Regions from separate parts of the Paenibacillus sp. YAE3 genome, predicted to be linked through region 1. Evidence: a T-box and tRNA genes for the amino acid it is inferred to sense, from the RefSeq annotation. Region 1 holds a T-box; the other holds one or more tRNA genes.

Region 1 (4,210 bases):
AAGCATGCCCAAAAGCGTCGTGGAGCTGGGGTGCGGCACGGGCAGCATCACGATACCGCTCGTCAATTCGGGCTTCGAGGTCATCGGGATCGACTTGTCGGCGGACATGCTGTCCGTGGCCAGAAGGAAAATGGAAGGCACGTCCCAAGGCAGCAGGCTTTACCGCGAAGGCTCCATCCGTTGGGTCCAGCAGGACATGCGGGAATGGGAAGTCCCGGAGCCGGTGGACGCGGTGATTTCTTTTTGCGACTGCTTCAGCTATTTGCTGGAGGAGCGGGACGTCGTTTCGGCATTTGCCCATACGTATCAGGGGTTGAAGCCGGGGGGGATTTTCCTGTTCGACGTGCATCACCCGAACACGATCATCCGCTATGCCGAGGAGCAGCCTTTCGTGTGGGACGACCGGTCGGTATCGTACATCTGGACATGCGAGCTGGACGCTCCCCGCTGCGAGATCGAGCATCATTTAAGCATTTTCGCCAAGGAGGACCAGAGCGATTTGTATCGCCGGTTCGAAGAAACGCATGTGCAGCGCGCCTACGATCCGGAATGGATGAAAACGGAGCTGGTGAAGGCGGGTTTCCGGGACGTCCAATGTTATGCGGATTTTAAGTGGGTGGAGCCCGGAGACGACGCCCAAAGGCTGTTTTACGTCGCGATCAAATAGATTGGCTACAAAAGGATAGAACGAGCCGGCCGTTGGAAATTGCATTTCCGGCGGGCCGGCTTTTTTGTTATTCAAAAGGTTTATGTTCCGTCAGTCCCCGCAATCTTCTGAATCGGTGTTGAAGCTGCGTCCCTATTTACAGGGTTAATCTGGATGGTCGTTATGCTGCGCCCGCTATTCGCTCGGGAGGAAACACGGAAGTCCGCGCCGAATACATACGTCGAACGGATGACGGAGTAAGAGGAGGAGTGGGCGTGACAGAAAACGCGGGAGAAGTTACGATCAGGGAGATCCGGCCAACCGATTATCGCGACGTTTATTGGCTGAACGTGGATTTCAACCCTAATTTCCGCACGTTTTCGGAAGAGAGGGTCAAGCGGCGGATCGAAATCATTGCAAGCAAAACCAAAGACGTCGTTTTTGTTGGCGAGCGGGACGGCCAGGTGATCGGATACATCCACGGAAGTCCGTATGAGCTGCTTTTTTCGGACTCCTTGGTTAACGTTTTGGGGTTTGTCGTTAAAAAGGAGCTTCGCAATCAAGGAATCGGAAGCTTGTTGATCGGAAGGCTTGAGCAGTGGGGAAGGATAACGGATTTTCCGGGATAAAGCTGCTGTCCCATCCCAGCAGAACGCAGGCCCACCGGTTTTACGAAAACCGCGGCTACGTTTTTACGAAGGACCAAAAAAATTTCATCAAAACTTTCTTCTGACGCACGGCATTAGACTTTAGGAGAAGGAAGCCCGAAAAAGTGAGCGGATTGACTAGAATTCGGGTTTTATATATAATATGACTTAATGTTTGACAACAATTTCATGACATGATGGCAATGATGAGGGGTAGTAGTTTCGGCGGTGTCACCCAGAGAGCCGGCGGTCGGTGCAAGCCGGTTGACGAAGCGGAATGAACTCGCCTCGGAGTCATGGTTTGAACGGGGGACGGATGAACCCTCCTTTCGTGAAAAACCATCGCCTCACCTCCGTTAAGGGTGCAAAGGGAGCGGAAGCAAAGCATGTTTTCCGTTAACTAGGGTGGTACCACGGGAATCAAACCTCTCGTCCCTAGCGCTAATACGCTATGGATTGCAGAGGTTTTTTTAATGAGATTCACGCGAATGATGCGGCCGCGCAAGGCGTCCGCCTGACTGTATGAGGGGGCATTAGTAGATGAGTGACAATCAGCAGGCTCAGGGGTATCATCCCCAGTCGATCGAGCCGAAGTGGCAAAAGTATTGGGATGAGCACCATACGTTCAAAACGGGCGAAGATCCCGGCAAACCGAAATTCTATGCGCTGGACATGTTTCCGTATCCGTCCGGCGCCGGCCTTCACGTAGGCCATCCGGAAGGATATACGGCGACCGACATCGTATCCCGCTATAAAAGAATGCGCGGCTACAACGTGCTTCATCCGATGGGATGGGACGCGTTCGGCCTGCCGGCCGAGCAGCACGCGCTCGATACGGGCGAACATCCGCGCGACATCTCGGTCAAAAACATCAACAATTTCCGCCGCCAGATCAAATCCCTCGGGTTCTCCTACGACTGGGACCGCGAGATCAGCACGACGGATCCGGAATACTACAAATGGACGCAGTGGATTTTCATCCAGCTGTACAAAAAAGGCCTCGCTTACGTGGCGGAACTTCCCGTGAACTGGTGTCCGGCTCTGGGCACGGTGCTTGCGAACGAAGAAGTCATCGACGGCAAAAGCGAACGCGGCGGCCATCCGGTCATCCGCAAGCCGATGCGGCAATGGGTGCTGAAAATCACCGAATACGCCGAGCGCCTGCTTGAAGATTTGGAGGAGCTCGACTGGTCCGAAAGCATCAAGGACATGCAGCGCAACTGGATCGGCAAATCCAAGGGAGCCGAAGTGAATTTCGCCATCGAAGGCCATAGCGGCCAGTTGACGGTATTTACGACGCGTCCGGACACGCTGTTCGGCGCCAGCTACTGCGTGCTGGCTCCCGAGCATGAGCTCGTGGCCGAAATCACGACGCCGGAGCAGCAGGAAGCGGTCAAAGCGTACCAGGACCTTGCCGCCCGCAAAAGCGATCTGGAGCGCACGGATCTGGCCAAGGACAAAACCGGCGTATTCACGGGCGCCTATGCCGTCAATCCGGTCAACGGCGCGAAACTGCCGATTTGGATCGCCGATTACGTCCTCGCGGGTTATGGAACGGGGGCCATCATGGCGGTGCCGGGCCACGACACGCGCGACTGGGAATTCGCGAAGCAATTCGGCCTGGACATCATTGAGGTCGTCAAAGGCGGCAACGTGCAGGAAGAGGCTTACACCGGTGACGGCGAACACGTCAATTCCGGATTCCTGGACGGGCTGGGCACCGAAGAAGCGATCGCCAAAATGATCGCATGGCTCGAAGAAAACGGCAAAGGCCAAGGCAAAACGACCTACCGCCTGCGCGACTGGCTGTTCAGCCGCCAGCGTTATTGGGGCGAACCGATTCCGATCCTCCACCTCGAAGACGGAACGATGAAAACCGTGCCGGAAGACCAGCTTCCGCTGATGCTGCCGGACATCGACCAGATCAAGCCGTCGGGAACCGGGGAATCCCCGCTTGCGAACGTGACCGAATGGGTGGAAACGGTGGATCCGGAAACCGGCATGAAAGCGCGCCGCGAGACCAACACGATGCCGCAATGGGCCGGAAGCTGTTGGTATTACCTGCGGTTTATCGATCCGCACAACAAGGAAGCGCTCGTTTCGAAGGAGAAAGAGCGCGAGTGGATGCCGGTCGACCTCTACATCGGCGGCGTCGAGCACGCGGTGCTTCACCTGCTGTACGCCCGTTTCTGGCATAAAGTGCTTTACGACCTGGGCGTGGTCAGCACGAAGGAGCCGTTCCAAAAGCTGGTCAACCAAGGCATGATCCTGGGCACGAACAACGAAAAAATGAGCAAATCGCGCGGCAACGTCATCAACCCGGACGAAATCGTCGAAACCTACGGCGCGGATACGCTCCGCATCTATGAGATGTTCATGGGGCCGCTGGAAGCGACGAAACCTTGGAACGAAAACGGCGTGGAAGGCGCGCATCGCTTCCTGTCTCGCGTATGGCGCCTCGTCGTCAACGACGACGGCAGCCTGAATCCGAAACTGACGGACGGCGAAGGCAGCGACGATTTCAAACGCGTATGGCATAAAACGATCAAAAAAGTGACCGAAGACATGGAGCATATGCGTTTTAACACGGCCATCAGCCAGCTGATGATTTTCATTAACGACGCCTACAAAGCCGACTCGCTTCCGCGCAAAGCGATCGAGGACTTCACGCAGCTGCTGTCGCCGTTTGCGCCGCATATCGCCGAAGAGCTGTGGGAGCGCCTCGGGCACGAGGGATCGATCACGTACGAACCATGGCCTGTTTTCGACGAAGCTTGGACCGTGGATGCCGAAGTGGAAATCGTGATCCAGGTGAACGGCAAAATCGTACAGCGCGCCAAAATCGCCAAAGACATGAGCCAGGAGGCCATGCAGGACTTCAGCCTGTCCCAGGAGAACGTGCAGGCAGCCATCGCCG
Region 2 (4,210 bases), on a different contig from region 1:
GATCCCGGTGACCGCAGCCCAGATGCCAAGCGCCCGGGCGCGCGCGGACGGTTCGGGAAATGCATGGGCAACGAGCGCTAGCGAGGCCGGCGTCAGAGCCGCGCCTCCGATGCCCAAAACGGCGCGCAAGGCGATCAGCAAGCCAAGCGAAGGGGCGGCCGCGGACAAGGCCGAAGCGGCCAGAAACAGGACCAGGCCTCCGGCATAGACGCGGCGGGCTCCCAGTTTGTCGGCCAGCCCGCCCATCGAGAGCAGGAAGCCGGCAAACACGATCGTATACGCATTGACGACCCATTGGAGGCCGGAAATCCCGCCGCCAAGGTCGGCGCGGATCGCGGGCAGCGCGACGCTGACTACCGTCGTGTCCAGCAGCACCATAAAGTATCCGATCGACAGTCCGAGCAGCAGCAGCGCTTTAGCCGGCTTCCAGCGGCCGTCGGACTGGATGTTCATCGCTTTTTCCAAGACAATCCCTCCGTAAAAGGCAAATTCGGCAGTCATCGCCGTTACCGGGAAAGTGTATAATGGTTCTTATCATGGGACTAGATGAGGGTTTATCCTAGGAGAAATTCTCCTAGGGAACGGGAAGGGGAGGAGAAGCACTTGTGGGAAAAAGCGGATGGGGAGCGTCTTCGGGAGCTTGCCCAGTTTTTGCGCACCCGGCGCGCCCGGATGACGCCGGAGCAGGCCGGTTTGAAGGTGGAGGGGCGCAGGCGGACTCCGGGACTTCGGCGCAGCGAGGTGGCGCTGCTTGCCGGCATCAGCGTCGATTGGTATACGTGGCTGGAACAGGGCCGAAACATACAGGTATCTTCCCAGGTGACGGAGAGCATCGCGCGCGCCCTGCAGCTTGATGCCGATGAAAAAAGACATCTGTTTCTGCTTGCCTTGCAGCAGTATCCCCCCGTTTCGGGGGAGGCTGCCGCGGAAATTACGCCGGCGCTTCAGCGGTTTCTGGACCTGCAGGGAACAAGCCCGGCTTACGTGACCGACCAGCGCTTAAACATCGTGGGATGGAACCGGATCGCCAGCATGGTGTATGGAGAATATGAAACGATGCCGGCAAGGGAACGCAACTCCGTCTGGCGTACGTTTACCTCCCTGGATGTCCGCAGCCTGCTCCGGGAACGTTGGGAAGCCCATGCCCGGCACCGTCTGGCGCAATTTCGGGCAAACTACGCCAAATTTGCCGGGGATCCATGGTGGACGGACATGATCGGTGAATTAAACCGCGCAAGCGAAGAATTCAGGGCGTGGTGGCCGCGGCATGACGTCTTAAACGGCCCCGAAGGGAAAAAAATCATTCATCATCCGGCCGCGGGCAGGCTCGAATTCGAGCAGGTTTCGTTTGTGACGTCCGACGACCCGGATTTGACCGTCACGATCAACGTTCCGACGGCGGAAGGTGATACGGTCGCCAAGCTGGGCAAGCTGTTGAAGGAATGAATGGGCTTTGGTCCACGGCCCGTTTTTACGCAACGGTTCATATATTCCCAGGGATCGGACTGCATAAAAGAAATAAACTATTTACATATCGTGATAATCGGTGTATAATAACAGAGTTGCTGCAAAAGTTAATATTATGCGGTAGTGGTGGAATGGCAGACACGCTATCTTGAGGGGGTAGTGGGCGTATGCCCGTGGAGGTTCGAGTCCTCTCTACCGCATTGACGATCTGACCGAGAAAATCCCTGTTTTGCAGGGATTTTTTTGTTGCACCAGGCAATGTTTCGCTATCCAAGCGTTCGTTCGTAAAAAGAAGCTTTTGCCGCCGCGGGAAATTCCATAGACTCACATATAACGAAAGAGGCCAACGCGGCCTCTTTTTTGTTTTGCTCCATTCTTTATGCTTTTAGGTCGCCATAGGGCAACGGTTCACGATTCGATTGGGCCCGGCCGGTTTGCGGAAAAAGGGATCCGCATTCAAAGGAACGCAATAGAAGGGGGCTTTCGCATCCATTGCCAAAAACGCGAAAAATAGAGAGCATGCGAGAGCTTGGCGCAGATAAAGACTTTTGTAAGCGATAACCTGTATGATAGGGTCGCCATTTTACGCGGATAACGATTTCGCGTCTCCTTTACATCCCGATGCACGCGGGTGTATGATTCAAATCGTAATTGAACATGTTTCCATTTTTAAATCGCTGAATTTCCGTTTGAAGAAGCGGAAATCGGGGGAACCAATCGCGCGTCCCGTCGTCCGGTGTGAGAGTCGGAAGGCAGGGAGGCGCCGGGGTGAATCCTGCGAACGGATGCCATGGATCCGATCGCGGGTAGAGCGACTCTCACCGCTCGAATCCGTCAGCTAACCTCGTAAGCGTCGCCTGAGAGAGGAATGATGAAACTTGTGATCGATGAACATCGGCCGCAGGGGATCGGATGACCTCTGTGGTTTTTTATTGCCAAAAACGCAACGTTGCACAAAATGGATGAAAGTCAATAGAAACGTCTTTAACGCTGAATTCCGGCTTTGGCCGGAAGCGGGGGAACCAACGCGCCGTTTGCTTCCACAAGCGGATGGCGCCGGGGTGAATCCCTTTGTCCGAAAACCGGACGGGGGAAGGGCGACTCTCACGCCCGAATCCGTCAGCTAACCTCGTAAGCGTATCGGGAGAGGCCCCATTCGTCGTGAGCGATATTTCATGGCTTTCTTTGGTCATGGATGTTGGAAGCCGCGGGAAAGAATCCTCTTTCCTGCGGCTTTTTTTTATTCGGGTCAGCATTTCGGATAAGCATTTTTAATAAAAGGTGCGATTGTTGCGGATTGCCCGATCCAGAAACGAAAGGAGGCGAGAGCCGTGGAGGAGGAACTCATCGTCGTGACGGCCCCGAACGAGGCCGGGCGCAATTTTATCAAGCTTTTGATCTATCTCAAGCGGCCTTTCGCCGCACTGACGAACAATGCCAAGGAAGAACGCGATCTGAAGAAGCTGGGCGTCTCCAAAGTCATCCGGCTCCATACCAACAACACGGAGGAATGGGTCGTGCCTGAGTGGCGGATCGGCCGGATTTTTATATTCGAAAACAGTTTGAATTTAACGTGCCGTTACTTGCAAATTTGCCGTGCTTGGACGCCGGATTCCATCTACGTAATCACCCGGGCGCATCACTCGCCGGGCATTTACCGGGGGCTTGGCGCGGATCACGTCATTCACACGTTGAACGGCGAAGTCGGATTTTTGCTGAAATAAGGGATTTGACAAGGAGAGCGTTGAACCATGATGGATTTTTTAATGATTTTAACGCTTGCGGGCGTGTTCGGAATCTTTTTGCTGTTCCTCATCTGGTGCGGCCATGTCGTGGATGGGGGAGGCGAAGGCCGATGATCGTGGTTTTGGTGCTGACGGCGTTTGTGTTCGTCTACCTGGCGTATGCCTTGATCCATCCGGAACGGTTTTAGAAAGGCCGGGCGGAGCAGGCTTAGACGCCTTCACCCGCTTATAAGAGGAGGAAACGATTTTGGATATATTGCAGATAGGCATCGTGATCGTGGTGCTGCTGCTGTTGGTCAAACCGGCAGGCAGTTATATTTACCACGTGTTTTCTAACGAGGCGAACTGGATGGACCGGATGTTCGGTCCCGTGGAGAAGTTTTTTTATGCCGTCATCGGTCTTCGGAAACGCTCCGGGATGAGCTGGAAAACATATGCCTTAAGCATGATGGCGACGAACGTTGTGCTTGTGGCCGTAAGTTACGCGGTGCTGAGATGGATGGGCGGACTGCCGGCAAACCCGAACGGGACGGGAAACATGGAGGCGAGCTTGTCCTTCAACACCGTCATCAGCTTTATGACGAATACGAACCTGCAGCATTACAGCGGGGAAAGCGGCATGTCGTATTTGGGGCAAATGATCGTCATCACGATGATGATGTTTACGTCGGCCGCGTCCGGCCTGGCCGTGGCGATCGCTTTCATGCGGGGCATAACCCGCCGCGGGGACGGACTCGGCAACTTTTTCGAGGATTTCGTCAAAGCCCATGTCCGGGTGTTCCTGCCGCTCGCGTTGATCGTTACCCTGGTGCTTGTGGGGTTGAAGGTGCCGCAGACGCTTGATCAGGCGGTGACCGTGAACACGCTTGGCGGCGCTGTGCAGCATATCGCGATGGGGCCGGTAGCGTCCCTGGAATCGATCAAACATCTGGGAACGAACGGCGGCGGATTTTTCGGGGCGAACTCGTCGCATCCGTTCGAGAATCCGAGTCCGCTCA

Evidence for each region. The T-box of region 1 lies ahead of leuS (leucine--tRNA ligase). A T-box ahead of a tRNA ligase gene usually reads a tRNA of that ligase, here a tRNA-Leu.
Region 2: it has a tRNA-Leu gene. The T-box ahead of leuS (leucine--tRNA ligase) is inferred to sense a tRNA for this amino acid. The anticodon was not compared.

The regions. Positions count from the first base shown of each region.
Region 1 covers NZ_BAAIYF010000008.1:279,123-283,332, reverse strand. The annotation lists gene AC27KL_RS17500 (class I SAM-dependent DNA methyltransferase) at 1-667, shown strand, start outside; gene AC27KL_RS17495 (GNAT family N-acetyltransferase) at 922-1,275, shown strand; T-box leader at 1,488-1,733, shown strand; gene leuS (leucine--tRNA ligase) at 1,834-4,210, shown strand, end outside.
Region 2 covers NZ_BAAIYF010000009.1:174,835-179,044, forward strand. The annotation lists gene AC27KL_RS18665 (MFS transporter) at 1-465, opposite strand, end outside; gene AC27KL_RS18670 (helix-turn-helix transcriptional regulator) at 604-1,446, shown strand; tRNA gene AC27KL_RS18675 (tRNA-Leu) at 1,585-1,667, shown strand; cyclic di-AMP (ydaO/yuaA leader) riboswitch at 2,133-2,336, shown strand; cyclic di-AMP (ydaO/yuaA leader) riboswitch at 2,446-2,621, shown strand; gene AC27KL_RS18680 (hypothetical protein) at 2,799-3,191, shown strand; gene AC27KL_RS18685 (potassium-transporting ATPase subunit F) at 3,323-3,400, shown strand; gene kdpA (potassium-transporting ATPase subunit KdpA) at 3,460-4,210, shown strand, end outside.